Regions from separate parts of the Cellulosilyticum sp. ST5 genome, predicted to be linked through region 3. Evidence: riboswitches for the same ligand, from Rfam matches in the RefSeq annotation. Region 3 holds a riboswitch; each other region holds the start of a gene.
The links. Region 3 has a riboswitch for S-adenosylmethionine ahead of metK (methionine adenosyltransferase). Riboswitches for the same ligand answer to the same signal wherever they lie in the genome.

Region 1: linked by a shared signal. The riboswitch ahead of QTL86_RS17710 (ECF-type riboflavin transporter substrate-binding protein) and the one ahead of metK (methionine adenosyltransferase) in region 3 are both predicted to bind S-adenosylmethionine.
Region 2: linked by a shared signal. The riboswitch ahead of QTL86_RS18980 (pyridoxal phosphate-dependent aminotransferase) and the one ahead of metK (methionine adenosyltransferase) in region 3 are both predicted to bind S-adenosylmethionine.

Annotation. Positions count from the first base shown of each region.
Region 1 covers NZ_CP132338.1:3,657,103-3,667,227, forward strand. Annotated here, with positions in the region: gene recQ (DNA helicase RecQ) at 1-2,177, opposite strand, end outside; SAM riboswitch class I at 2,673-2,772, shown strand; gene QTL86_RS17710 (ECF-type riboflavin transporter substrate-binding protein) at 2,853-3,413, shown strand; gene QTL86_RS17715 (ABC transporter ATP-binding protein) at 3,560-5,275, shown strand; gene QTL86_RS17720 (energy-coupling factor transporter transmembrane component T family protein) at 5,263-6,093, shown strand; gene QTL86_RS17725 (radical SAM/SPASM domain-containing protein) at 6,471-7,829, opposite strand; gene QTL86_RS17730 (hypothetical protein) at 7,927-8,085, opposite strand; gene QTL86_RS17735 (hypothetical protein) at 8,138-8,320, opposite strand; gene QTL86_RS17740 (hypothetical protein) at 8,353-8,526, opposite strand; gene QTL86_RS17745 (radical SAM/SPASM domain-containing protein) at 8,616-10,125, opposite strand, start outside.
Region 2 covers NZ_CP132338.1:3,936,385-3,946,509, forward strand. Annotated here, with positions in the region: gene QTL86_RS18965 (hypothetical protein) at 1-1,017, opposite strand, end outside; gene QTL86_RS18970 (pyridoxal-phosphate dependent enzyme) at 1,085-2,662, opposite strand; gene QTL86_RS18975 (trans-sulfuration enzyme family protein) at 2,649-3,773, opposite strand; SAM riboswitch class I at 4,132-4,245, shown strand; gene QTL86_RS18980 (pyridoxal phosphate-dependent aminotransferase) at 4,399-5,556, shown strand; gene QTL86_RS18985 (methionine ABC transporter ATP-binding protein) at 5,568-6,587, shown strand; gene QTL86_RS18990 (methionine ABC transporter permease) at 6,584-7,240, shown strand; gene QTL86_RS18995 (MetQ/NlpA family ABC transporter substrate-binding protein) at 7,295-8,185, shown strand; gene QTL86_RS19000 (FAD-binding oxidoreductase) at 8,242-9,606, shown strand; gene QTL86_RS19005 (trans-sulfuration enzyme family protein) at 9,688-10,125, shown strand, end outside.
Region 3 covers NZ_CP132338.1:4,538,318-4,548,442, forward strand. Annotated here, with positions in the region: gene spoIIID (sporulation transcriptional regulator SpoIIID) at 348-602, shown strand; gene QTL86_RS21655 (rod shape-determining protein) at 740-1,744, shown strand; gene flgF (flagellar basal-body rod protein FlgF) at 1,762-2,529, shown strand; gene QTL86_RS21665 (flagellar hook-basal body protein) at 2,540-3,355, shown strand; gene QTL86_RS21670 (rod-binding protein) at 3,369-3,794, shown strand; SAM riboswitch class I at 3,860-3,960, shown strand; gene metK (methionine adenosyltransferase) at 4,048-5,238, shown strand; gene QTL86_RS21680 (hypothetical protein) at 5,535-6,740, shown strand; gene QTL86_RS21685 (ATP-dependent RecD-like DNA helicase) at 6,957-9,227, shown strand; gene QTL86_RS21690 (ComF family protein) at 9,267-9,983, shown strand; gene QTL86_RS21695 (hypothetical protein) at 10,001-10,125, shown strand, end outside.

The DNA of each region.
Region 1 (10,125 bases), 880 kb from region 3:
GCAAACTTAATAGCAGTATACGTAACTTCTTCAGGTAACATTTCTTTAATCGGTTTAAGCAGGGTAGCACCACACTCTTCAATAGCTTCTATAATTTGTTCCTCATATTCTGATGGTATAAACTGTGTAAAATCTATCGGTAATCCTTCTTGGACACATTTTATAAGATGATTTTCCACTGTCATCTGAGTAAGATTTCTTTCATCAGCTATTTCATGAATTCCCTTTCCCTGCATATAAAGCTCATAGGTTAATTTATGACTATCTCTAGGTGATGATTTCTTTGGTATGGTATTTCCATCTAAAGTAGCTTCTCCCTCCAGATTAGATAGTGGTTCGGAATGTTTCTTACTTAATGAAGCTAACGCTTTACTAATATCTATATTATTCTCATCTACATAAGTTTTAATAATGGCTATAAAGTCTTGGCCATATTTGTTTAACTTATGTTCTCCTACTCCTGATACTTGAAGAAGTGCTTCATCTGTTGTAGGATATCTACTGCTCATTTCCTTTAAAGTGGTGTCTGGAAATACCATAAACGGCTGAATATGCTGTTTATGAGCAATATCATATCGTACACTTCTAAGTTTCTCAAATAAAACTAGGTCTACCTTTGCATCTAATCCAGATCTACTTCTTACTGGTGTTGTTTCTTTGACTAAAATACGCTTAATGGTGACTGGCTTTTTTCCCTTTAATACTTCATAACTCGCTTCTGTAAGCTGGATAATAGGATATTGGGTGCCTACTAATTGTAAATAGCCCTCTGCTACTAAAAATGAGATTAATTCTTTAATTGTATCTTTTGGATAGTCCTTCATTACTCCATAAGTAGTAAGTTCATTAAATTTGAAGCTTTTGATTTTTTGAGTATTTGATCCCTTCAGTACATCTGCTACCTGAGTACTACCAAAACGTTCTTTCATTCGTTTAACGCAACTCAGGATTTTTTGTGCTTCTACTGTGATGTCCGATTCTTCCGTATCATTATTACAGCTACCACAATGATGACAATCTTCTTCTAGGGTTTGCTGACCAAAATAATTTAAAATATAGTTTCTAAGGCAACTTTCAGTATTACAGTAATCAACCATGCTATTTAACTTGTCATATTCTATTTGTCTGCCCAATCCATTAGCATTTTCAATTAAATAACGATTAGTCATAATATCTTGTGTACCAAAAAGTAAAATACACTGTGCTTCTTCTCCATCACGACCCGCACGACCTGCTTCTTGATAATAGCCTTCCATATTCTTAGGCATATTATAATGTAATACGAATCTTACATTGGGTTTATCTATCCCCATTCCGAAGGCATTAGTCGCAATCATCACTGATACTCTATCATATAAAAAGTCATCTTGATTGCTACTTCGCTCAGCTTCACTTAAACCCGCATGATATTTTGTACATGGTAAACCTAACCTAAGTAGTCTTTCATAGAGATCATCTACACCTTTTCTGGTTGCACAGTAAATCACACCACTTTCACCAACATGTTCTCTTAGATACATTTCAGTTTCGTGAAGTTTATTTTCTGGCTTTCTTACTTCAAAATAAAGGTTAGGTCTATCAAAACTACTGGTTAACTCAAATGGTTTATTGAGTTCTAAAAGCTTAATAATATCTTCTTTGACGAGGGGCGTCGCTGTTGCTGTAAAAGCGGCTACAATCGGTCTCTTAGGAAGAGCGTAAAGTATTTGACTAACTCTTCTATAACTAGGTCTGAAGTCATGTCCCCACTGACTCACACAATGGGCTTCATCCACTGCAACCATAGAAACAGGAACCTCCCTTATTAAATCCATAAAACTCTCAGTCTCTAGACGTTCTGGTGCTACATATAAAAGCTTGTATGCTCCCATTCTAGCATTGGCTCTAATTTCTCTAAATTCTTTTGTACTTAGAGTAGAATTAATAAGCTCTGCTTCAATGCCGTACTCTTTAAGTGTATCTACTTGATCTTTCATCAAAGAAATAAGAGGAGAAATAACAATAGTCACTCCATCCAATAAAAGTGCTGGTACTTGATAGCATATGGATTTCCCCCCACCAGTTGGCATAATCCCTAATGCATCTTTGCCTGATAAGATAGCCTGAATCAATTCTTCTTGCCCAGGTCTAAAGGCATCATAACCATAATATTTCTTTAGTATATTTAATGGATTCATTTTACTTTCTCCTTCTTTTCTCTATTTATTGTTTCGAAATACTCTACTCTCACCCATTCTTAACAGTATAATCCACGTCTCTGAATGTGCCATAATCTTAAATATAGCCTTGTTCTCTATTTATCCATTATAACCATAATGACGCACCACTTAAACATATAAACTTTTTCCCTCTATTTTATATTGTCCTATTCATTATTTACTAGCACCGGTGAATTGTACGGCCCTCCTAGATTAAATAAAACACTCATTTGACTACTTTATAAATTTTATTATAACGGTCACTTCTATTTTTAATCATTAAAATTCGCTGTATTGCTTGCTTCACAATTTATTTTATTACTTATTTTCACTATATAATAATTCAAAAATATTTTTCACTTAGAATTCTTGATGATTATTTTAAAGCTATTTCTATTTCTTTACTTTAATTCCATAATAATTCAATTGACACTAATCACTTTACATAATATTATATTTACATATGAATATACTTGCTTATCACGAGTGGCGGAGGGACTGGCCCTATGAAGCCCGGCAACCTGTATAATATCAAGGTGCCAAATCCAACAGTAAACAAACTGGAAGATGAGTATAGACCGGTCAAAGCCTGAGTTTATACTCAGGCTTTTTTGCGTTTAAAGGAAATCATCTATTTTAAAAACAGGAGACACAATGAAAAATAACAAAACACTTTCTATACGTACAATTGTAGCCATAGGAATTGGATCAGCAGTCTTTTTAATCTTAGGACGTTTTGCTTCTATTCCTACGGGGATTCCCAATACAGAAATTCAAACAGCTTATGCTTTTTTAGCATTAATGGCTGTGCTTTATGGCCCTCTAGCTGGTGCCTCTATCGGATTCATCGGACATACATTAAAGGATATTACAGCTTATGGGTCACCATGGTTTAGCTGGATTATTGCTTCAGCCGTAGTTGGACTCATTATTGGTTTTTCAGTTAAAGCCTTAAAACTTCAAGATGGCTATTTTGGTAAAAAACAACTCATCCTCTTTAATTTATTCCAAGTTATAGCAAATGGAATGGCTTGGGGGATTGTTGCTCCTACTTTAGATATACTCATTTATGCAGAACCAAGTAATAAGGTTTATATTCAAGGAGCAGTATCTGGAATCTCTAATATTATAACTATCGGCGTATTAGGTTCTATTTTATTAGCTTCTTATGCTAAAACTAGAATCCAAACCGGAAGTTTAAAACTTGAAGACTAATATAACTTGCGTTCTAAATGTCTATTACAACTTCAAAGCTGTTTACATTTAGAGCTCATTATCCAGAGGCTACAGTTTATAATATTGTATCTTGAAGATGATTAAATATTATGAGCGATAGTCAATAGATACAGAAAGGAACAACTATGAAAAAACCTGTTATTGAATTTAATAACTTTAGCTTTCAATATAGAGTACAATATGAACCTACTTTAAAAAACATTAACTTAACTATTTATGAAGGTGAAAAGGTACTCATCTTAGGTCCTTCTGGTTCAGGAAAAAGTACCTTAGGTGCTACTTTAAATGGCCTTATTCCTTTTAGAACAGAAGGTACATCAACTGGTAGTTTAAAAATCAATGGTAAAGAAACTGCCAATCTTAGCCTATTTGAACTTTCTCAAATGGTGGGGACGGTTCTTCAAGATCCTGATAGTCAGTTTATTGGACTTACTGTAGGCGAGGATATGGCCTTTAGCCTAGAAAATAAATGTATCGCACAAAATGAGCTGAAGACAAAAGTAAGTGAAGTAGCTTCTATTGTAGAGGTAGATGATTTTCTAAATGTGGCACCTCACTCTTTATCTGGCGGGCAAAAACAACGTGTTACTTTAGGCGGTACCCTTGTAAGTGATGCCGATATCTTGCTTTTTGATGAACCTTTAGCTAGCCTCGATCCAGCTACTGGTGAAAAGGCTATTGACCTAATTCATCAAGTACATGAGCAGACTGGTAAGACTATTATTATCATCGAACATCGTTTAGAAGATGTTTTACATCGACCTATAGACCGTATCATCGTTATGAACCAAGGTCATATTCTATTAGATACAACCCCAAATCGATTATTTAAAGAAGATACCCTTAAACAAAATGGTATTCGTGAACCACTCTATATTACAGCACTTAAGTATGCGGGATGTGATCTTAAAGCTTTTGATAAAGTTGAACCTTTAGATCAAATTAATCTTAAAGGATGTAAAGAAAAACTTGAAGCTTTTATGAATAATACATTAGAAATTAAAGACAAAGTTAATGATGATGTGCTACTTGAATTTGAAGAAGTTAACTTTAGCTATGATAGAAGTAAAGCTTTACTTAAAGATATTAACTTAAAACTTTATAAGGGTGAGATGCTAAGTATCGTAGGCAAAAATGGCGCTGGTAAGTCTACACTTTCAAAACTGATTTGTGGTTTTTATAAACCTACTAAAGGTAGACTACTCCTTAAAGGACAGGATATGAAACACTTAACCATTAAAGAACGCTGCGAATCTATCGGTGTTGTACTTCAAAATCCAAATCAAATGATTTCTAAACCAATGCTTTATGATGAAGTTGCACTTGCACTTCGTAATCAAGGTTTACCTGAAGCCGAAGTAAAAGCACGAGTTTATGAAACACTTAAAGTATGCGACCTCTATCAAATGCGTAACTGGCCTATTTCAGCACTGAGCTTTGGTCAAAAGAAACGTGTAACGATTGCTTCTATTTTAGTAAGTAAACCCGAAATTCTTATTTTAGATGAACCAACTGCCGGACAAGACTTTAAGCATTATACAGAGATGATGGAATTCTTGAAGTCACTTAATGATGAAGGCATTACAATCATCATGATTACTCATGATATGCATTTAATGTTAGAGTATACAGATCGTGCTATTGTTTTAGCCGATGGTGAAATTTTAGCTGATAATACTGTGACTCATGTGCTTACAACTTCAAACATCATTACACCAGCTCATCTTAAAGAGACTTCTTTATATTCACTTGCAGTTAAAGTAAAACTTGAAGACCCTAAAGCTTTTGTTCAAAGCTTTATTAAAGAAGATAGAAGGAGAAGAAATCTATGCCAAATGTAACGCTCGGATATCTTGAGGCAGATTCCCCTATTCACCGTTTAACTGGAGCTACTAAACTAATCTGTTTAATTTTTTGCTCCTTAACTGCTATGCTTACTTATGATACAAGAGTATTAGCTATGTTACTTATATTGAGCTTAATTTGCTTTAAAGTATCTCAGATTAAGTTTAAGGATGTGGCTTTTGTAGTTTACTTTATATTAGCCTTCCTTTTAATTAATAATATTGCTATTTTTATTTTTTCCCCTATGGAAGGTTGTAAGATTTATGGTAGTACTACAGTATTATTTAAAATAGTAGGGCCCTATACCGTAACTGTAGAGCAATTATTCTATCAGCTCAATGTAACACTTAAGTATTTTGCAGTTATTCCAATTGCTTTATTATTCATTGTAGCTACTCACCCAAGTGAATTTGCTGCTTCTTTAAATCGTATTGGAGTAAGCTATAAACTTTCTTATGCAGTAGCTATTGCCTTAAGATATATTCCAGATGTCCAAAGAGATTATAGAGAAATTGCTTTTGCAGCGCAAGCAAGAGGAATTGATCTATCTAGTAAAGAAAAACTAACAAAACGTATTAAAAATATGAGCACCATTTTGATTCCACTAATTTTTAGCAGCTTAGAACGTATTGAAACCATTAGTTGTGCTATGGAACTTCGTTCTTTTGGAACTCATAAGAAACGTACTTGGTATAGCAGTAGGCCTTTTGCTAAAAGAGATTATATTGCTATTGTAGGAGTCGTTCTACTATTTTTAGCTTCTTTATGGATTACTATGAAAAATGGTAGCCGCTTCTATAATCCTTTTGTATAAAATCATTAAAAGAATTTATTCAGAGGCATAATAGCTTCTCACTGACTATATAAATACAGGTTGCCTCAAGATTTTGAGGCAACCTGTATTGTGTTTTCTTTTATATTATCCACAATTTGTTTTGTTTTAATAAGTACTTATCCCCTTTTTCTTTAGTTTTCCACTGAATAACTTGCACTCACTGCTCCGCTTACAAAAACTATTATATATATCTTTTTGTAAGGTAAATTATAGAACAGCATTTTTTCTAACCTATTAAGTCCAATATATCCATTACAAAATGAATACAAAAGAAATGATACACCTTACTCCTCTAACTTTATATATCCTGTAAAGGTATTAATATTAAATAACCTTACTAGATATTTTCAAACTTGCTAAGCTAGGAGGTCATTTCTCCTTGCCTCTCTTTGTAGATCATTAAGCTTTATTATTATCTTCTCTAGCATTTGCCTATTTAACTCACATAAGCTTTCATCTAGTTCAAACGGGCTTCCATTAGTAATAGCATTCATACCTAAGCATGCAAAACATGCTGTATGTGCAAAGCACTTACTGCACTTCTCATTTTCTATTTTATTAAACTTTAAATATCTACTTATCATATATTCAAATTGTTGCTCATCTAATACATTCTCGTTATAAATAGATCCTCCCCACTCATCTTTCATATCTGTTAATACAGAACAGGGGTAAATATCACCATTGGTACTAACAGATAATGCATTAATTGCTGCATCACAAATATACTTAGATGGTGTCTTTTTAGTGAGTGACTCCAAAATACAATCTAAAAAAGTATACGATAGCCCCTCTCCTTTTTCCGAAAGCGCCTCATCAATAGCATCTAAAAATTCATCTAGATTATCTAACATTAACTCCTTAATAGGTTCCTTTTGATTACATCCCATGGGGACAATATGAATATCTACATCCCCAATCTGTTGCTTAATACTTCTTACAATATCCATAACCTTCATTTGATTTTCCTGATGATACTTATGATAGGTTACCTCTATACTTGCTGGCTGTGAAGTGTATTGTTGAAGCTTTCTAATATTGTCCATAACAACTTGAGCCGTACCTTCTCCATTAGCAAATACTCTTGCCACATCTTGTGCTTCTTTGGTGCCATCAAAACTAATAGTTACTTGGATATCATACTTGTTAATGAGTTCAATCAATTCATCTGTTACTTGTGTACCATTAGTAACCATTCCTAAATATGTTTTTTGCCCTGTCTTTTCATTTTTTTCATATACATACTCACATACATACCTGATAACTTCCATATTTTGAGTAGGTTCCCCTCCAAAAAGAGCCACTTTTTCAATGGTATCAAAATGATTAAAAAATATCTCTAATGCGCGATGTGCCGTCTCTTGCGTCATTATTTGTCTAGATGAATGGTATTTACCTCCATTTGCATAACAATATTTACATCTTAAATTACAATCGTTACTTATATTTAATGATAATTTTTCGAGGAATAGTTTTTTAGTACTATATTCATCAACTAAATAATCATTATCTCCCAAACACACTCGTATCTTTTCATTAAATGCATCATACTGGTCCCCACTTATCTCTAATCTAGAAATAATACTTTCCCTGCTCACCCCTTCTTCTACTGCATTAATAAAATCTTTCATGGTTCCATTCACAACAAAATACCTTAATGTTCTTGGAAAATATGCTATTGTGCATGAGTCTTCTTCTATATAATGGACCCTCATAAGCTACATCCTTTCTTTAAACCATAAATTAATAGGCAGTTTAGTTAAAGTATTTTTACTAAACTGCCTTACCATTAACCTCTATAGATTGTCTTTTTTAAATTCTTTTAATAGTTGGTGAAACTGCATAAAGTGCCATGATGGGTGGTCTTTTACTTATTACTTCTTTGATTACGTCAATAATAAAGAAACCTCCATCTAACTGCATTAACTCTTCATCTGTTAATGATTTAAGTACTTTTTCATCTTCTTTCATTTTATTTTCCTCCTTATATGTTTAAAAAAATTATTAACTGCTTTACTACTTATTATACCCTCTTAACAATGCCACTAAGCGGTGGAAATGTTATTATAGGTGGCTTTGTTGGAATTTTAGAAATTCCTCCAAGTCGAGGTGGTACTATAGTTAAGATATTTCCTCCGGAGATTTCTTGTAATTCTTTAATTACAATTTCATCCATAATTAATTCTTTTTTCTGCTTATTTTCCATTTTAAACTCCCCTTTATCAACTCGATTTAGTATTACTTTTTAAGAACCTTAAATATAAAATCAATAATAGGTTTGGGATTCGGTCTAATAGCATATAATAATGTTACCATTGCACCTTTTGCTACAGCTGATTCTATAAAGCCCCCAGTTAACTCCATAAGTTCTTCATCTGTTAAAGCCATTATAAGTTTTTCATTCTGGTTCATATTTTCTCCTCCTCTCTCTAATGCTTATTTTTAACTTTCCAATATTTCATATTGATTAATATTGAAAATTAAAAATTCATAAGTCATTCTTAAGATACACCTAATTTTTCATTAAACATTTGTTGATAAATACTAAACTCTTCATATTTTAGTGTAGTTTCTTTAATAAGTGCTTTAGCTTCCTCTTCATAATTATTCTCAACTAAAATAACTGCCAAATCATAATAGGGATCCAAGAATCTATGATCTGTGTACTCAATAGCCTTTTTTAAATGCTCTATTCCTGTTTCTACTTGTCCCATCTTAGCTAATGCTAAGCCTAAGCCTTTCAGAGCATATACATCCTTTGGATTCGCCTTCAAAATAATCTCATTGCATCTTTTAGATTCCTCGTAATTCTCCAACATAAACTGAATATATCCGTAATTTTTTCGTGCCTCTATATCATTAGGTTCATATTCTAGATACAAACTTAATGCAGTTTCTGCTAATTGATGCTTTTCATTCTGTAAGAATTTCATTGCTTTTCCCAGAAGTTCCAATGGATTCTCTACATTTCTTAATACAGCTTCTGCTTGATCCATGACCATACCATATGAACAATATTGATTCTCTTCATAAATACTGCCCTTATGAACTAATCTAGAATTAGTACATCCACCTTTACAGATTGCCCCATATCTACATTTTTTGCAGTGACCTTTCAGCTTGTCCTTCGTTAATTGACGATTCCAACTAAAGGCATCTTCCCTTTCCCAAATAGATCTTAATGACTCATTTCTTATATTGCCTTCTATTAATTCTTTATCTCTAATAGACACACATCCTATAATATCTCCATTATGTAGAATGCCTAGATTATATCTTCCAGCTCCACATCCATCCCAACCATATCCTAAACTTCCTGAGTTTTTCTCCCTAACTATCAGTTCCTTAGCGTTGAAATAACCTATGCAATCAGCTAAATCAATGATGATACCACCTTTTTGGGTCTCTTCATAGGCAAAATCAATAATTTCATTGATTATTTGAGGAGGCGTCACTAACTCTTTATGATGAGCCATATTTCCCATTGGTAATCCAATTTGAAGTTGCCATCTTTCAACGCCCTTATCTATTAGAATTTCTTTCATCTGATGTAATTCCTGTATATTTTTATTATGAATTGTAGTAATGGCTGCTGTATGTACAGAAGTATGTTTTAAATGTTCGAACGCTTTCATAGAACGTTCAAAAGAACCTTGTTTTCTAATATAATCATGACTTTGTTGAAGGCCATCTATACTAATTGCTATGGTGTTAATGCCTGCTTCTTCTGCCTTACGAGCGTCTTCTTCTGAAAATGTCCAACCATTGGTTATCATATTGGGCACAACACCATTCTCATTTAATGCTTTTGCAATTTTATACCAGTCGTTTCTACTAGTAGGTTCTCCTCCTGATAATGTAATCCATTCTAAACCCAATTCCCCTATTTCGGTACATAATGCTATGGCTTCTTCTGTACTTAATTCCCCTTGTAATGCTGATGTGCAGCTAGATCCACAATGCTTACATTGCATATTACACCCCATGGTAATTTCCCACACTGCTGTGATT
Region 2 (10,125 bases), 600 kb from region 3:
TAAGTTGGTATAGCGGGTGATAAGTAAATTAAGAGTAGCTAAGGCATCTACGACGCACTTATTCTGAATACTAAAAACGATGGCTTCGTTTTCTGTTAGATTAGTAGCAGTAAGGCGGCTATTAGAACAAGCAACAGCTTCACTATTAGTAATACCCTCAGCAGAAGCACGGCTAGTATTAGTTGCGTGTCCACAAGAGTCATTACAAAGCAGGCTAACTCCCAGAGATTTATTATTTGCTAAAGAAAGAGAAGTAGAAGATGTTATATTTTTATATTGAGAAGAATTATGACTACTGCCAGAAGTATTTGTGTCTGTACAACTCCTACCATTGGTTTCGGTATTAGAACGTGTAACAGTAGTAGAACCATTCTTATTTAAGCCTTTGGAAGCAGTATGATTACCTTGAGAGAAGCCAGACAAGATATTAAATAGACAAATAAGTTCGTTGAGTATAGATCGTATGTGACAAAGAGACACGGGTGTTGCTAATAAAAAAAGAACAAAGTCCTCATTTCTTCCCATTAAATTATTAAATGAAGTGAGTATGGGTGTTGTGGTACTTGTATTAGGGATAACAGAAATAGTTGCAAGTGAGTTATGTTTACAAGGACTAAAGAGCTGATCAATTAGTTCACAACTTTCCTCAGGTGTTAATTCATGAAGTTGAATACCAGGAAAGGTTTGAATTAGCCCATTTTTTAAAATTTCAAGAGCAACGCAGAAAAATTCATCCCCTTTAATACCAATATAAATAGAAAGTTGTTCATTGCGCACTTGTATAACATAGCCAATGGTTATTTGAAGGCTTTCTAGAGCATTTAAAACAAAGGAAAATGCTTTAAAGGTATCTGTGACAGGAAAGCCTTCAATTTGAATAAAGCCTAAGCAGGCAGGAGGAGTCTCAGAAGGAGATACTGGGAAATGAGTCAGCTCATGTAGACAAGGAGCGTTTACAAGTTCATCAAATCTTGCAAGTGCATCATCTAAAAGGCAAGTATCTCTTGGATCAAACATAAGTAACACTCCTTTATCATAAGGTGTCGTAATAGTTTATGCGGTTTAGGAGTATGAATATGATAAACTATGCGTTCAAAGTGGCAACTAAAATCCATACGAATTGATTCATTTGCTTAAAGCTTACCCGGAAATTAGCCGTTTCAAATGCATGAGCGAGGATTTCGTGAGTGGTATAGAATTCAGTTTTTAAATCCTGAGCAAGATGAGTAAAGCCATAGTTTTCAGCCCAATTTAATACAGCTGAAGCAGCCTCGGGAGATTCGTACATGGTATCTGCAATAATAATTTGACCGCCTTGGCGAAGCTTAGAAGCCATAAAGGCTATAGATTTAGCTTTTTCTTCATCTTGTAAGTGGTGGAAAGCGTAGCTAGAAATAATAGCATCCACGCTTGCATCAGGAATATCTAAAGAGAGAAAAGAACCATTTTGAACAGGAATATGAGGATATTTAGCTGACGCTAATTCTCTCATTTTAGCATTTGGCTCAATGGCAGTTACTTTATAACCTGAATTAGCTGCAACGGCTCCTAGATTACCTGTACCAGAACCAATATCTAAGACTGTAGCAGAAGTAGGTGAATTAATAAAAGAGACAGTTTCTCTTAAAATTTCTTCGTAGTTTTTAAAGACTTCATAATACTCACCCTTTTTTGTGTAAACAGTTTCGTCATAATGAGTAGCCCAACTATCAAATAGGTCATTAAAGCGATAGTCAGAGAGATTCATATCGAAGTTATAAAGATTCTGGCTAAAGTAGCGCTCGCTTCGGTCAGGGAAGATGGCTACAATATTAACCTTACCATTAGCTTTATAAGCTTGCTTAATGGCACCAGCCATAGCTGCACCAGAAGAAGAACCAACCAATACACCCTCTTTTTTGCCTAATAGCTGTACATAGTAATAAGCTTCTTCATCGGAAATTTTCTCTACCTCATCGACATAGGAAGCATCAAATAAAGAAGGAATGAAATGATTACCAATACCTTCAATATGGTAGGTACCTTCTTCCCCACCTCCTAGAATAGAGCCTTTAGGGTCGCTGAGTACAATTTTGATGTTGGGATTTTTCTCTTTTAAATAGGAGGCAATGCCAATAATAGTACCACCGGAGCCTGCTCCTGCTACGAGGATATCTATCTTCCCATCAAGGGCATCATAGATTTCCTTACCTGTTTGACGATGAGCTTCTCTATTAGAGAGATTATCGAACTGTTTAGCCATAAAGCTAGTTGGGATTTGCTTTGCTAATTCTTCTGCTTTTTGAACAGCACCTTCAATACCTTCTTCTGTTGGAGTAACAATTAATTCTGCACCTAAGGCGCGCATTAGTATTTGTTTTTCAATAGCAAACTTAGCAGGAATAACAATTTTAAGTTGATAGCCTTTTTCAAAGGCAGCCATGGCAAGGCCTATACCGGTATTACCAGCAGTAGCTTCGATGATGGTATAGCCAGGTTTAAGTAGCCCATTTTTTTCGGCATCTTCTAAGATCTTTAGGCCAATACGGTCTTTAACACTTCCCCCTGGGTTTAGATATTCTAGTTTACCAAAGATATTAATATCAGGATTAGGAGAAATATGATTGAGTTTTAAGAGTGGGGTATTACCAATAAGTTCACGAATATCATTAATATAGTGCATGAGATGTACCTCCTTCAGAGATAGAAAGATTAAGTGCATGGGTTAAATCAGTTATCAAGTCGTCAGCATCTTCGATGCCTACAGAAAGACGAAGTAAACCATCTGTTATACCTAAGGCCTTTCTTTGTTCTACAGGAATAGAAGCATGCGTCATAGCTGCTGGAAGGCAAATAAGACTTTCTACGCCTCCTAGACTTTCTGCCAGAGCAATGAGTTTAACATTTTCTACGAGCTTTAGAGCGACCTCGGGGTCACTAAGTTCAAAAGAAATCATAGCGCCTAAACCTGGATAATAGATTTTACTTACCTGAGGTAGAGTGTGTAAGAAATCAACAATCGCTTTAGCATTAGCTTGAGCCTTTTCTAATCTAATAGCCAATGTTTTAATACCTCTTATAAGTAAAAAGCTATCTTGGGGACCAAGTATCCCACCTACAGCATTTTGTAAAAAGCCAAGTCGTTCTTTAAGGTCTTCATGAGCAACAACTACAAGCCCAGCAACCACATCACTATGTCCGCCTAAATATTTGGTGCCGCTATGAACAACAATGTCTATGCCGTGTTCTATAGGACGTTGAAGATAAGGGGTTAAAAACGTGTTGTCAACAACCGAAATGAGGTTATGACTTTTGGCAAGTGTACTAATTGCTGATAGGTCTGTGATTTTCATTAATGGATTAGTAGGTGTTTCAATAAAGATGGCTTTAGTAGTAGGCGTGATAGCTTTTTGAACAGCTTCAAGGTCGGAAGTATCTACTAGAGAATAAGAAATGCCAAGATGAACGAATACCTTATCGACTACTCGAAAAGTACCACCGTAGACATTATCAGATAGAAGAATATGGTCTCCTGTTTTAAAAAGCATAAGGACTGTAGAAAGAGCGGCTAAACCAGAAGCAAAAGCAAAACCAGCGATGCCACCTTCTAGATCTTTAATAAGTTCTTCTAAAGCCTGTCTTGTAGGATTACCTGTGCGTGCATATTCAAAGCCTTTATGTTTACCAATCCCTTCTTGTCTAAAAGTAGATGTTTGATAAATAGGAATATTAACTGCGCCTGTAAAGGCATCTTCAGAGATACCACCATGGATAACCTTTGATTCAAATTTCATAAAATAACCTCCTTTAAATTGGTAATAAATTTTACAATATATCAAATTTTTTAAATTAAAGAGAGTATACATCAAATTTAATTCCTAGTAAATATATTTATTTTAAAGGAATTAAAAATGTGACAGTCCAAAAAGAAAAAGTTATTGATAGTCAAAGACTAAAGCAAATAAGAAAATAATAATAAATAAAACTTATCCATTAATGGTTCTATAAAAAAAGAAATTCCTAGTAACTTCAAGGGAAATTAAAAAGAAAATAAAATAAAAAAATATATTAAAAAATAGTTGACAATTTAAAAAAATAAAAATATACTACTAAACATATAAAACAACTAGGAAATAAAACCAAGTGAATAATTTCTTATCCAGAGAGGCAGAGGGACTGGCCCAGTGACGCCCGGCAACCTGAACATGTTATAAAATGCTCAAGGTGCTAATTCCAGCAAACCAGAAGTGGTTTGGAAGATAAGAGTATGTAGCATAGTGAATTTTAAAAGCTGCTTTCTTATCTTAAGAAAGCAGCTTTTATAGTTTGTAAAATATTACTTTTAAATGAAGTAGGCAGAAAAACACGGAAAAATGAAAGAAACTACAAGATCAAGGTTAATTAAAGGGAGGAAACAAGATGAGTAAGTTAAGTCATAGATTAGATGGGTTTGGAGAATCCGTGATTAGGAAGATGACGCGTATTGCTAATCAACATGGGGCTATTAACCTTTCACAAGGTTTTCCTGATTTTGATCCACCTAAGGCATTAATAGAAGAATTACAAAGGGTAGCCATAGAGGGGCCGCACCAATATGCAGTGACTTGGGGAGCACAAAATTTTAGAGAAGCTTTAGCCAAGAAGCAAGAACATTTTATGGGGATTAAATTAAACCCAGATGAAAATATCGTAGTCACTTGTGGTAGTACAGAGGCCATGATGACAGCTATGATGGCTATTTGCGATAGCGGTGACAAAGTTGCTATCTTCTCACCTTTTTATGAGAACTATGTAGCAGATACAGTGCTTTGTGGAGCTGAGCCCATTTACATTCCACTTAAACCACCTGCCTTTAACTTTGATAAAGAGGAACTTGAAGCAGCTTTTAAAGCAGGTGCTAAAGCTTTGATTCTCTGTAATCCATCTAATCCAACTGGAAAGGTATTTACTAAAGAAGAGCTACTAGACATTGCACAGCTTGTTAAAGAGTATGACGCTTATGTCATTACAGATGAAGTTTATGAGCATATCGTTTTTGAACCATATAAACATCATTACTTTGCATCGCTACCTGGCATGTTTGAGAGAACTATTTCTTGTAGTTCACTTTCAAAGACTTATTCCATTACAGGTTGGAGATTAGGTTATGTAATAGCACCGAAGGTTATTATTGATCAATGTAAAAAGATACATGACTTTTTAACAGTAGGAGCAGCAGCCCCTCTTCAGGAAGCTGCAACAGTAGGACTTAAATTAGAAGATGACTACTATAAAGAACTTACAGCGTTATACGGAAAGAAAAGAGAGTTGTTCTTGTCAGGGCTTGATAGCATAGGACTTAAGTACTTTAAGCCAGAAGGTGCTTATTATGTCATGGTTGATATTGAAGAATTTGGTGTTTCATCAGACTACGAATTTGCAAAAAGACTTATTAAAGAAGTAGGCGTAGCAGCTGTACCAGGTTCTAGTTTTTTCAAAGAACCTGTTAATCAATATATACGTTTCCACTTTGCTAAAAAACCAGAAACACTAGAGCTAGCTTTAGAGAGATTAACGCAAATAAAAAAACATTTTTAGGAGGTGCTACAATGATTCGTTTTGAACAAGTAAATGTAAGCTTTAAACAAAAAAATCAAATCGTTAATGCCGTTAGTAATGTATCACTTCATATAGAACCAGGAGAAATCTTTGGAATAGTTGGGGGGAGTGGCGCAGGTAAAAGCACCTTAGTAAGAACCATTAATGGATTACAAAAGCCTACTTCAGGCAGTGTTTTTGTAGAGGGAGAGGATGTAACAAAACTTTCTTCTAGAGAGATTAGGGGATTACGAAAGAAAATCGGCATGATTTTTCAACACTTTAATTTAATCTCAAGAAAAACAGTAGGGGAGAATATAGAGTTTGCTCTTAAAGTCCAGGATTACCCTAAAGCTCAAAGGCAAACTAGAACTAAAGAATTACTTGAGCTAGTGGGCCTAGAAGATAAAGAAAATGTTTATCCAGCTAGTTTAAGTGGTGGGCAAAAACAAAGGGTAGGTATAGCAAGAGCTTTAGCAGCGAATCCAAAGATTTTACTTTGCGATGAAGCAACTTCTGCATTAGATGTGCAAACAACTGAGGAAATTGTGGATATCTTAAAAGGAATTAATGCTAAGTTGGGGATTACTATTGTGTTTATCACGCATCAACTAGAGGTAGCTAAAAGGTTGTTCTCAAAAGTAGCAGTAATGAGTCAAGGTGAAATTGTAGAAGTTAATAGCGCTTACGAGTTATTTGCTAGTCCCCAATCAGCATTAACCAAAAGATTAGTAAAGACTCAGATAAAGGTACCAGAGGAGATTATTAATGCAGCGAAGGGGGAAATCATCAAGCTGACTTATAGGGGTGACAAGAGCCTAGAGCCTATTATTGCTTATACCAACAAGAAGTATGATGTTGTACTTAACATTCTACATGGTCACATTGATTACATTCAAGAAAAGCCAGTGGGTGTCTTGGTAGTTAGTATAGAGGGAGAAGTTAAAGCTATTAATGAGGCACTTAAGTATATAGGAGAAAATATTGAAGAAATAGAATTAATTATTCCAAAGGAGGGTGAAATCGCATGAAAACAGGTGAATTAATAGAAGCTCTATGGCAGGCAACAACAGAAACTGTTTACATGGTAGGGATATCCATGATTATTGCAATCGTTTTGGGGACGGTTCTTGGCTTATTACTTTATATCACAGCTTCTCCTTTGTTACACAAAAATAAAGTGGTTAATGCAATCTCTGGATTTGTGATTAATATTATTCGTTCCATTCCATTTATTATTTTGCTGGTCCTACTTTATCCTTTTACAGATTTTTTATTACACACCACTATAGGAGCAAAGGCAGTAACCGTACCACTTACAGTAGCAGCAGTAGCCTTTTTAGCAAGACTTGTAGAAGGTGCTTTTTCTGAAATAGATAAAGGTGTGATAGAAGCTTCACTGGCTATGGGAGCTAGTGTTAAATATATTATTTTTGACGTGCTATTAGTAGAAGCCTTACCTGGTATTGTAAGAGCTATTACTGTGACATTAATTAGTATCATCGGTTATTCTTCCATGGCGGGAACTGTCGGTGGTGGCGGAATAGGTGACTTAGCTATTCGCTATGGCTATCAACGTTATCAAACAGATATACTCATTATTACCGTTATTTTATTAGTGGTAGTAGTGCAGCTTATTCAAATGGTGGGAGAAAGGATAGCCGTTAATTTAACTAAAAAGTAAGTTGGTTTAAGAAGCTATAAAAATTTAAAAATAAAAATATGGGGAGTGGAATATATGAAAAGAAGATTAGTTTATGGAATAGGTGCAATCATTTTAGGACTTGGAACTTTAGTAGGCTGTGGAAGTGGATCACAAGGAGCAGCAAGTACAGCTGGTGCAAGTAGTGATGTAAGTCAAAGCACACAAGTAGAAAAAACAACTATTAAGTTTGGAACCTGCCCAGGACCTTATGGAGACATGGTGAAATATGCGATTAAACCATCACTTGAAGAGAAGGGCTATAAAGTAGAAATTATTGAGTTTAGTGATTATGTACAGCCTAATTTAGCATTAGGAAAAGGTGAAGTAGATGTTAATGTATTTCAACATAATGTGTACTTTGAGAACTTCAAGAAAGAGCATCAATTAGAGCTTACAAAGCTCATTAATATTCCAACAGCAGGGCTTGGATTTTACTCTAACAAGTATAAAGATGTTAGTGAAGTAGCAGAGGGTGCTACCTTTACAGTTCCTAATGATGTAACAAATCTAAGACGTGCTTTATTAGAAGCACAAAAAGCAGGTTTATTAAAGATTGATGAAACAGTAGAAGTAGCTCAGTTTAGTGAAAAAAATGTACTAGAAAATCCACTTAACCTAAAGATTACACCAGTAGAAGCGGCGCAGCTTCCAAGAACACTTGATAGTGCAGATTTAGCAGCTATTCCAGGTAACTATGCTTTATCCGCAGGCATTGATTTAAATACTGCAATCTACAAAGAAGTCTTAGTAGAGGATATGAAGAACATCATCGCAGTAAGAACAAGTGAGGTAGACAGTAAGTTTGCTAAAGACATTTTAGAGATTGTTGAGTCTGAAGCCTTTAATAAAGTAATCGAAAGTAGTGAATATCAATTTAGTGGTTTCCAAAAACCAGAGTGGTATACCACCAAGTGGGGGAAATAAACCAACAAAGCTTCAACTAAAGTGTTTATAAATATGGTGAAAGAGGGGGGATAAAAATGTTCGAGCAACTGAAAGCATTAATTGAAGATGAAAATAGGGTCATTACAGCAGGCATAGATGAAAAATATTATTCAGACCATCTTGGCCATATTAAAGTAAAACCAGCAGCAGTAGTCATTGTAGCTTCTACAGATGAGGTTAGCAAAGTCTTAGACTTTGCTAACCTACATCATATTCCAGTAGTGCCAAGAGGGGCAGGGACAGGTCTTACAGGAGGGACAGTTCCCACAGAGGACAGTATTGTCATTGATCTGACCAAACTTAATCGTATACAGCATTTAGATAAGGAGACTATGACATTAACAGTTCAGGCAGGTGTCTTACTTGAAGAGGTTCAAGCCTTTGCAGAAAGTAATGGATTATTTTATCCACCAGATCCAGGAGAGAAAGCTTCTACCATAGGTGGTAATATCAGCACCAACGCAGGTGGCATGAGAGCTGTCAAATATGGTGTCACAAGAGACTATGTCAGAAGCATAGAGGTTGTCTTAGCCAATGGTAGCATTGTAGAGCTGGGAAGCAAAAATATAAAAGACAGTACAGGGCTAGACCTTAAAGATTTACTTATAGGTTCAGAAGGAACCCTGGGTATTATTACAGAGGCAAAGCTCAGGCTTATTCCTAAACCACAAATAGCAAGAAGTGTACTTGTGCCCTATCAAACTTTAGAAGAAGGAATAGATACAGTACTAGATATCAAAGCTTCAGGTATAGATGTAGCAGCTATTGAATTTGTCCAAAAAGAAGCCATTAGTTTATCAGAGCAGTATTTAAAGATTGAGTTTCCTACTCATAAAGGTAATGCATATTTGATTTTTACCTTTGATGGAGATACTGCAAGTTATGTAAGGGATAACTATGAAAAGGTAAGAGAGTTATGCTATCAGCATAATGCTCTAGATTTCTTGGTATTAGAGGATGAAGAGAGCTTTAAGAGAACTTGGCAAATCCGAGGTGCCATTGTAAAAGCTGTAGAAAGTGTCTCTGTACAAGAGCCCATTGATATCGTGGTACCCATTAATAAAAGTGCTGAGTTTGTAAAATATACACAAGAAATTTCAAACCGCCATCAAGTAGCTATTCAAAGCTTTGGTCATGCAGGAGATGGTAATGTACATCTATGTATTATTAAAGGGACACTTAAGGAGGAGGAGTGGCAAGAAAAACTACAGCTAGTGCTTGAGGACCTGTACCAAAAAGCAGCTGAATTAGGAGGACTTCCTTCGGGAGAGCATGGCATAGGGTTAACTAAGTTAAAGTACTACTTAGATTATGCTAATGAAGTACAAATCACCTTAATGAGAAATCTAAAAAGAGCATTTGATACCAATCAAATATTAAATCCTAATAAAGCGTTTTGAAAACTAGAAAGTATGCTTATAAATTATACATTTTAACAAAGGGTAGTAGTCCTTTTGTTTAACATAGGAGGGGGAAGAGATATGCCAGAAAGAAAATATGGAAATGAATTTGGAATTCAAACAAGAGCCGTTCATGCGGGAAATGATGTAGATCAAGATACAGGAGCTATTAAAAGACCCATTACTATGGCTAATAGCTATGAATTACCGTACGACCCAACTGACCTTAATTGGAGCTCAGCTGGGAAAGCACTTTATACCAGAAATGGAGGTGCCAATCAGCAGTACCTACAAGAGAAGTTGGCGGTACTTGAAGGTGGAGAAGATTGCGTTGTGTTAGCTTCAGGCGTTGCAGCATTATCAGGGACTTTCTTTGCACTCCTTAACTCAGGAGATCATGTGATTTTTGCCGATGTGACCTATATTGCAGTTTATAGATTGTTTAATGAATTGTTAAATACTAAATATGGTGTAGAAACAACCCTTGTAGATACTAGTGATTTAGCAGCAGTAAAAGCA
Region 3 (10,125 bases):
TTTTACCCCCTTAGAATTTTTGTATATATTACAATAAACATAGAATGTTTACTAAAATATATATAGTGATTATACAATTTTAATCAATAAAAATTCAATATATTTTATATAATTTACAAAATTAAAATTTAAAACAGAAGATTGTTAGTTATTTAAGATATAGCTAGTATTCTTATAAAGAAAGCAAAAAAGCTAGAAAGGGTGATAATCTTGTCCTACTGAGACGTATTTTAAATGAAAATAATAAGTTGTATAATTTCCTAGCAAAAAGCTTAATTTATTTGTAATAAGTAGGAAGGGCCTCGCATAAGATTAAATCAAGAGCCAGAGTTAAGGGGGGCCTTTTCTTGAAAGCCTATATAGAAGAAAGAGCCATAGAGTCAGCAAAGTTTATTATTAATTCTAATGCTACTGTAAGGGAAACTGCAAAGAAGTTTGGGATTAGTAAAAGTACGGTTCATAAAGATGTAACAGAAAGACTAGAGAAGATTAATCCTAAACTTGCCAATGAGGCAAGGAAGGTTTTAGAACTAAATAAGGCAGAAAGACACCTAAGAGGTGGCTTGGCTACAAAAGAAAAATATTCTAGCTTAATTAAATAATTTTAATACATAGCACCTCATTTTGAGGTGCTATAATTATTTTTTAATTTTTTGCAAAAAATAGAGTTTTAATGTTATAATATGCTAAAAGAAGTGAACCCTAAAATACAATTTTACTATAACAAAGGAGAATTCAAATGTTTGGAATGGGAGCGGATATCGGAATTGATTTAGGGACTGCCTATGTACTTGTTTATGTGAAAGGGAAGGGCATTGTCCTTAGAGAACCATCGGTGGTAGCAATAAAGGAGAAGACTAAGGAAGTCATAGCTGTAGGAGAAGAAGCAAGACGTATGTTAGGCAGAACACCGGGGAGCATTACTACTGTTAGGCCTCTTAGACAAGGTGTTATATCAGACTATGATGCTACAGAACAAATGCTAAAGTATTTTATTCACAAAGCTATTGGTCACAGACTTGTAAAACCACGCATTGGAGTATGTGTTCCTAGTGGTGTTACTGAGGTGGAAAAAAAGGCGGTAGAAGATGCTACAAAACAAGCAGGAGCCAGATATGTTGATACGATAGAGGAACCTATTGCAGCAGCTATTGGTGCAGGCATAGATATTTCGCGTCCATGTGGAAGTATGATTGTAGACATAGGTGGGGGAACAACGGATATAGCAGTTATTTCATTAGGAGGAGCAGTTGTAAAAAAATCCTTAAAAATAGCCGGAGATGAGTTTGACGATACTATTATTAAGTATATGAGAAAGAAATATAGCCTTCTTATTGGAGAAAGAACAGCAGAAGAGATAAAAATTAATGTTGGAAGTGTATTTAAAAGAGAAGTTCCAGCCGAAATAGAAATTAGAGGTCGTAACTTAGTATCAGGATTACCAAGAAATATGGTAGTAACTTCAGAAGAAATTAGACAGGCCTTAGAAGAACCAATAGCAAGTATTGTTGATGGTATCCGATCTGTGCTAGAAATAACACCACCAGAATTAGCTTCTGATATTTCAGATAGGGGAATTGTGCTTACAGGTGGTGGAAGTCTTATTCAAGGTCTTGATCAGCTTATTTTGCAGGAGACAGGAATAAATGCAGTGATTGCAGATGATGCTATGTCATGTGTAGCTATCGGAACAGGTATGTGGGTTGAATATAGATATGCTAAAGGAGTAAGAGAAAGAGATTAAAAAAAGGAGGCCTTTAGATGGTAAGAGGACTTTATACAGCTGCCACAGGTATGAATGTACAGGCAAAAAGGTTAGAGATTATTTCTAATGATCTAGCTAATACAACGACTACTGGATATAAAAAAGATGTTGCAGTAGTTTCTTCTTTTCAAGAAGTATTAATGACGAGATTAAATGACACTCAAAACCAAGTGCCTAATAATGGACCAATAGGTAATATTACTTATGGGGCAAAGATTGACGAGGTCTATACAGATTTTACTCAAGGTTCAGTTATTTCAACAGGGGAAATGGTTGATGTGGCTATTCAAGGAGATGGCTTTTTTGTAGTGCAAACTCCAAATGGAGAAGCTTACACAAGAGATGGTAATTTTTCTATTAATCAATATGGAGATTTAGTGACTAAAGAAGGCTATCCTGTTATGGGATTAGATGGTCCCATTACTTTAGGCGAAGAATTTCTAGCCACTGGTGGAGATGTAGTGATTAGCAGTCAAGGAGAAGTAACATTAGATGGTCAGTATATTGATACCTTAGAATTAGCTAGATTTGAAGACAGTAGGGCATTAACAAAAATGGACAATAACTTATATAGTAGTACGGCGGCTAGGCTGCCTTTTGAAGGGCAGCTCATTCAGGGCTATTTAGAATCAGCCAATGTTAATCCTGTAACTGCTATGGTAGATATGATTACCGTTTCAAGAGCATATGAAACAAATCAAAAAATGATTCAAGTACAAGATAGTTTACTTGGTAAAGCTGTTAATGAATTAGGTAGAGTATAGGAGGAAGAATATGATTAGAGCATTATATACAGCGGCTTCAGGTATGACCGCCCAGCAACTTAATGTAGATACCATTTCTAATAACATGGCTAATGTTAATACAGCAGCTTATAAAAAAGAAACAACTAACTTTAAAAGCTTGCTCTATACAACGATGGGAGAAGCTAATGATCCTAATGCACAGGCGGCACCTACAGTTAAACAAGTAGGGCATGGTGTACGTGCGCTAGCTAATTCTAGAGATTATACAAATGGCATTCTTCAAGAAACAGGTAATGAATCAGACCTTGCTTTAGTTGGAAATGGTTTTTTTGCTATTGGTCAGACAGATGGTTCTGAGGTTTATACTAGGGATGGTAGCTTTAGATTTGCTATGATTCCTGATGAAGGAAGTTATGCGTTAGTTACAGCCGATGGGCATCCAGTACTATCTACAGAAGGTGAGTCTATTGTAGTAGGGACAGAAATTCCTATGGATAAGCTTGAAATAGGGCAAGATGGAAATATTTATTATTTAGATGAGACAGGACTCGAAATGGATGTAGCTCAAATAAGAATTGTTCAATTTGCTAATAGAGCAGGACTTGAGGCTGTAGGAGATAACCTTTATAAAGAAACACCAGCTTCCGGAGAGCCTTTAGCAGAGGTTGATGATGATGGATTGACTAAAACAACGATTCGTACAGGTTACCTAGAAGGTTCTAATGTGCAAATAGCACAGGAAATGGTTAACTTAATTATTGCTCAAAGAGCTTATGAAATTAACTCAACAGCTATTAAAGCAGCCGATGATATGTTAGGACAAGCTAATCAGCTTAAGAGCTAAGGAGGATAGCTAGATGGAAATTTCAGGGGTTTCAAGTCTATTAGATTTGCAAAAGCAAGTAGCTACGGAGTCTGCTGATACAGCAGGAACAAAAGATTTTGAGGCTATTTTATCAGAAGCTATGGCAAAGAAAGATGACACAGAACTAAAAGAAGCTTGTGATGAACTTGAAGGTTATATGCTCAGCATGATGTTTAAGCAAATGAAATCATCTATGCTTTCAGGGGATAGTTTGATAGCTAAAGGTGATTATGAATCTATGTTTGAGGATACTTACATCAATAATTTATGTGATGAAATGGTTAAAGCAGGGGGCATCGGTCTTTCTGATGCTATGTATAAACAAATGACCAATACATATGCTGCTCAAATGCAGATTAGTGATGAAAATAAAGCAGCAATGGCTAATGAAGCTATCAAAACCGAAGAGGAAGTTTAAGAAATGTTCCTCTTGTTGACAATAAAAAATAATAATGTTAAAATAAATCGAAAATAGAATAAAAATTCTTATCCAGAGAGGTGGAGGGACAGGGCCCTATGAAACCCGGCAACCTAGTTTAAAGCTAAGGTGCCAATTCCCACGTATTTATTACGTAAGATGAGGATGACTGTGCGAACGCTAACCCCTCATTTTTAATGAGGGGTTTTTTATATGGTTTTCTGTCTTACACAAAATTAAAGGAGGCTATGATATGGCAAAAAGATTATTTACTTCAGAATCAGTAACAGAAGGGCATCCAGATAAAATTGCTGACCAAATCTCTGATGCAGTTTTAGATGCTATTTTTGCGCAAGATCCAAATGCAAGAGTTGCTTGTGAAACAGCACTTACAACAGGTCTTGTATTAGTAATGGGAGAAATTACAACAAATTGTTATGTAGATATCAATAAAACAGTTCGTGACACTATTAATGAAATTGGTTACAACGCACCAGAGTATGGTTTTGACGGACACTCATGTGGTGTAATTGTAGCACTTGATGAACAATCAGCAGATATTGCTATGGGTGTCGACAAAGCTTTAGAAGCTAAAAAAGGTGAGATGACAGATGATGCAATTGAAGCTATTGGCGCAGGGGATCAAGGAATGATGTTTGGCTTTGCTTGTGATGAAACACCAGAACTTATGCCAATGCCAATTTCACTTGCTCATAGATTATCAAAACGTTTATCAGAAGTACGTAAAGATGGTACTTTAAATTATCTTAGACCAGATGGTAAAACACAAGTTACTGTGGAGTATGATGGAGATACACCAATAAGAGTTGATGCAATCGTTGTTTCAACGCAACACGCAGCAGAAGTAACCCAAGAACAAATTCATGCAGACATTATGGAATATGTTATTAAACCAATTGTTCCAGAGAACTTATTGGATGCAGATACAAAATATTTTATTAATCCGACCGGACGTTTCGTAATTGGTGGACCAGTAGGAGACTCAGGTCTTACAGGACGTAAAATCATTGTAGACACTTACGGGGGTTATGCAAGTCATGGTGGCGGTGCTTTCTCTGGAAAAGATCCAACTAAAGTAGACCGTTCAGCAGCTTATGCAGCTAGATACGTAGCTAAAAACATTGTAGCAGCAGGTCTTGCTAAAAAATGTGAAATTGAGCTTGCATATGCTATTGGTGTAGCACAGCCAGTATCAGTACTCGTAAATACACATGGTACAGGTGTTGTTAGTGATGAAGTATTAGTAGAACTTGTTCGTAATAACTTTGACCTTAGACCAGCAGGTATTATTAAGATGTTAGATCTTAGAAGACCTATCTACAAACAAACAGCAGCTTATGGACACTTTGGTCGTATTGATGTGGATTTACCATGGGAAAGAACTGATAAAGCTGAAATATTAAAAGCTGCAGCAGAGAAGTAGGCGACTAGAATATAATCCGTATAGGAAAGCTTTGGTTGAATCCTGCTGTCTAGAGTGCCTTTTAGAAGAGTATATGAATTGTGAGATGAGAGAGTAAGAGAGTGATTAAAATAAAAAAGCGTTGTTACGAGGAAAAATCGTAGCAACGCTTTTTGCATGAACAAGAATTAATATTACAACTACATTACAATTATTAATTAATCATAAATTCTAGTGGTATCGAAATCTAAATGTGCTATAGTATTCTGTATAAATAAAAAATATTTTATTAATTTGGTTTATGGAGGGGATTTGTAATGAAGAAAAAAGTATTAGCCTTATTGGTAACATTTGTAATGATGTTTACTATGGTAGGTTGTAATGCTCAAGGTGTAGAACTAATTAATGAGTTAAAGACAGTTTCTACATGGGAAGCGATGGAGACAAAAAGTAATTTAGACGTAAGCTTTACTTATCAAGGAGAATCATTTAAGGCAAATGCAGAAGTTGTAAGTTATTCAAATAGTAAAGACTTACAGATGGAAGCTACTATGACTATTAAGAATGTTGAATTTTCTGGTCAAAAGATTGACGTTACAAAAGCACCATTTAAAATTTCACCTATTAAATTCTATATGGATGGTATGAAGTTCTATGTAAGTACAAGCTTTATTAAAGATGTAGCGGCTATGGCAGGTGTTGATCCATCAACATTAGTAGATGTAAGTAAAGACTATTTAGCTCTTGATTTAACAAGTGCTATGGAAATGTCAGGAATGAGCAAAGAGCAAATAACGAAACTATCAAGTCAAGGTTTTGATATTTATGCTAATTCTAAAGTAGAGGTTCCAGTTACCAAAAAAGATAACACTTATACTGTTGAACTTAAAGATTCACAATTAGTAGATGCATTCTTTGATCTTTGTGCAGAAGCTATTGATGCACAAGCAGCTACATTAACAGAAACTTATAAAGCAATGGGTCTTACAGATGACCAAATCAAAGAAGCTCTTGCACAAGCAAAAGCTATTTATGGACCAGAAACAAAAGCTATAATTAAACCTATGGTTACTGGTAGTACTGCAAAAGCAAGCTATACATTCAATAAAGATAGCTATGTAGCTGATATGTCAGCCGCTATTAAAGTAGCAGTAGATAAAGAAAAATTTGATATTAGCGTAGCTGAAAAATCAGAAGTGAAAAAAGTAGATAAAAAAGCAATTACTTTCCCAACAAGTGTAAAAGTATACACTATGGAAGACCTTATGGCTATGACTACACCTAGTCAAGTTATTGAAGTAGCACAAAAAGATTGTATTGTAGAAAAAGGTGTAACATATGTACCTCTTAAAGCTACTTTAGCTAAGGTTGGACTTACAGTAGGTTATGATAGTAAAGCAAAAACAACTTATATTAAAGAGTTAAATAATATGCCTATCAAATCTATTGTTAAAAAAGGTGTATCATATGTTTCAGTAGACCAACTTGCTGAACTTGGCTTGGTATGTGAAATTACAAAATAACAAATGTAAGAAAACGAATAAGCTACAAAGTAAAAATAGGAACCGTTAAGTATATGGTTCCTATTTTTTATGCTACATTTAATTTAAATGCGTATGAGTTAAAAGAAGAAAGGCAATAATTTTCATAAAATAGTAAGCCATTGTGACCTAAATGTGGATATGTTATACTTTTTAAATAAAGTTGTGGACAAGATAAATGGATAAGAAAGCAAAGTGGTGAATAAATTGAGCGAACAAGTGGTTTTAGAAGCGACAATAGAAGATATAATTTATCAAAATGCAGAAAATGGTTATACTGTTTGTACCATAGAGTACGAAGGAGAAGAGCTTTCTTGCGTGGGAGAAATGGCAGGTATTTATGCCGGAGAAGAAGTTAAAATTGTAGGAAGCTGGAGCACACATCCCATATATGGAAGGCAAATAAGAGTAGAAATGCTAGAGAGAAGTATGCCTAAGACGGTACAAGGAATGGAAAAATATCTAGCTTCTGGTGTCATTAAAGGCATAGGGGCCAAGACAGCAAAGAAAATTGTCAAGCATTTTGGGTTAGATACTTTTAGAATAATTGAGGAAGAACCACTCGTACTTGCTCAAGTAAGTGGCATTAGTGAAAAAAAAGCACAAGAAATCGGAGAAATTTTTCATACTCAGTATGAATTGAGACGTGCTATGCTATTTTTACAAGAATATGGGATTACACCTACTTATGCGATTAAAATATATAAGCAGTATAAAGATAAGACTACAGAGGTCGTTAAGAATACGCCGTATCGTTTAGTGGATGATATATTTGGTATTGGCTTTAAGAAAGCAGATGAGATTGCTTTTAAGGTAGGGATAGCAAGAGATGATCCTCATCGTATAAAAACAGGTATTTTATATGTACTTAATAGCTTTTCGGCTAATGGACATACTTATGTTCCTAGAAATAAATTGTTAGAAGAAGCCATGAAACTATTACTACCAAATGAATATAATGATTATGTACAAGCAGATGAATATGAGCATCCATTACTTGAAAATGCACTTTTGGAGCTTACCTTATCTAAACAAATTATTATTAAGAATTACGATGTGGTACCTTGCATATTCCTTTCATATCTTTATTACAGTGAACAGGCTGTAGCTAGAAAACTTATTGATTTAGCCGCTCTGTATCAAGCAGATAGTCAGTTAGATGTAGAAAAAGAGCTGATTAATACACAAAAGGAACTAAAAATTGAATTAGTAGAAGAACAAAAAGAAGCTGTTAGACAAGTACTTACTCAAGGGGTGACTGTGATTACAGGAGGGCCAGGAACAGGAAAGACTACTACGATTAATGCTATTTTACACATGCTAGAAAAAGCTGGTGAAGATGTGCTCTTAGCTGCACCTACTGGAAGAGCAGCTAAACGCATGAGTGAAGCCACTGGTATGGAAGCACAGACAATTCATAGACTTTTAGAAATTAATTACATGAGAGAAGATACCAATAAGCAAATGTTTAGTCGTAATGAAGAAAATCCATTAGAGGCGGATGTTATTGTAGTAGATGAGATGTCGATGATAGATATTACTTTGATGCATGCTTTGATGAAAGCTGTAGTGGAAGGACAACGCTTAGTACTTATTGGAGATGCAGACCAGTTACCGTCTGTAGGAGCAGGAAATGTCTTGAAAGATATTATTAAAAGTGGCAGGATTTCAACAGTAAGATTAGTACAGATTTTTAGACAAGCTTCTAAGAGTGCTATTGTTATGAATGCTCACCGTATTAATAAAGGTGAATATCCTATATGTAATGAAAAAGGAACAGATTTCTTCTATATGAAACGTAGTATGCAAGAAGAAGTTAAAGAGACTATTATAGAGCTGATTACAACCAGATTGCCTAAATACCAGGGCTTTGATAGCCTGAAAGATATTCAGATTTTGGCACCTATGCGTAAGGGAGTAGTTGGCGTTAACGAACTTAATAAAGCTGTTCAAGAAGCCTTGAATCCACATCATCAATTGAAACCTGAGAAAGAATACAGAGGCACCTTATTTAGAGAAGGTGATAAAGTGATGCAAATCAAAAATAATTACAACACACCTTGGAAAATATTAGGCAAAAGTGGTATGCCTATAGACGAGGGAACAGGTGTATTTAATGGAGATTGTGGGATTATTACCAGTATTAAAGAAGAAGCAGAATTATTAGTAGTTACTTTTGATGATTTAAAAGTAGTAGAATATGAGTTTAACCAATTAGATGAACTAGAGTTAGCTTATGCTATTACCATCCATAAATCCCAAGGAAGCGAGTATCCAGTGGTCATTTTACCTATTCATAGTGGGCCACCTATGCTTCTTAATAGGAATTTATTATATACAGCAGTAACTCGTGCTAAAAAAATGGTAGTAGGTGTAGGACTTACTGAAACTATGGAACGTATGGTGGATAACAATAAAGAAATAGAACGTTATTCAAGTCTTGCTAAGCACCTTGCAGTCATGTTGTAACACCTTATATGATGCTAATGGGGGAGATGGAGGTCTTTAATGGATGAATTCCTAGGACGATTAAAAAAGCTTATTTACCCTGATAAATGCACGATTTGCAGAAAGTTACTTTCTGCAGAAACAAAAGAAGTATTATGCGACAGGTGTTATAGTCACTTATTAAAAGAAAACCTATGCAATAGGTGCGGTAGGCCATACAAGATAGAAAACGAAGGTTGCTTGTGCTGTAAAGAGGAAGAAGATTCCATAGTAAAGCGTACTATAGGATTATTTCCGTACTGCGATCATTATAGAAAAGCTGTCCTGAGATGGAAATATCGTGGAATTAGAAGATATGCAAAAAGCTATGCTGATTTATTCGTAAATGATTTGCTGGTTACAGCTATATTAGAGTTAGATGCTTTTATTCCGGTGCCTCTAGCACCTTCAAGGGCTAAAAAAAGAGGGTTTAATCAAGCAAAGGACTTGGCTAGAGAAATGACTTTGCTTACTGACATTCCCACATATGATTGTTTACTAAGAACCAGAGATACTAAGCCGCAGGCAGAATGCACTAAAGAACAAAGAAATAAAAATGTTAAAGGAAGTATTGCTATTAATCAGAAATTCACATTACCACAGCTAAGGCGAGTAGCTATTGTTGACGATATATATACAACAGGCAGTACAGCTAAAGAATGTATAAAAATCCTAAAACAAGAGTACGCCATGAAAGATGCAGAATTTTATTTGTTGGTGGTATGTATTGGTGGGTAAAAATAGGAGGGATTCAAATGGATGTTAAAGTATGTAAAAACTGCAAAAAGATATTTCAATATATTGCTGGACCAGAGATATGTCCAAGATGTAAGCAATTAGAAGAAGACATGTTTCAAAAGGTAAAGACGTATTTAAGAGA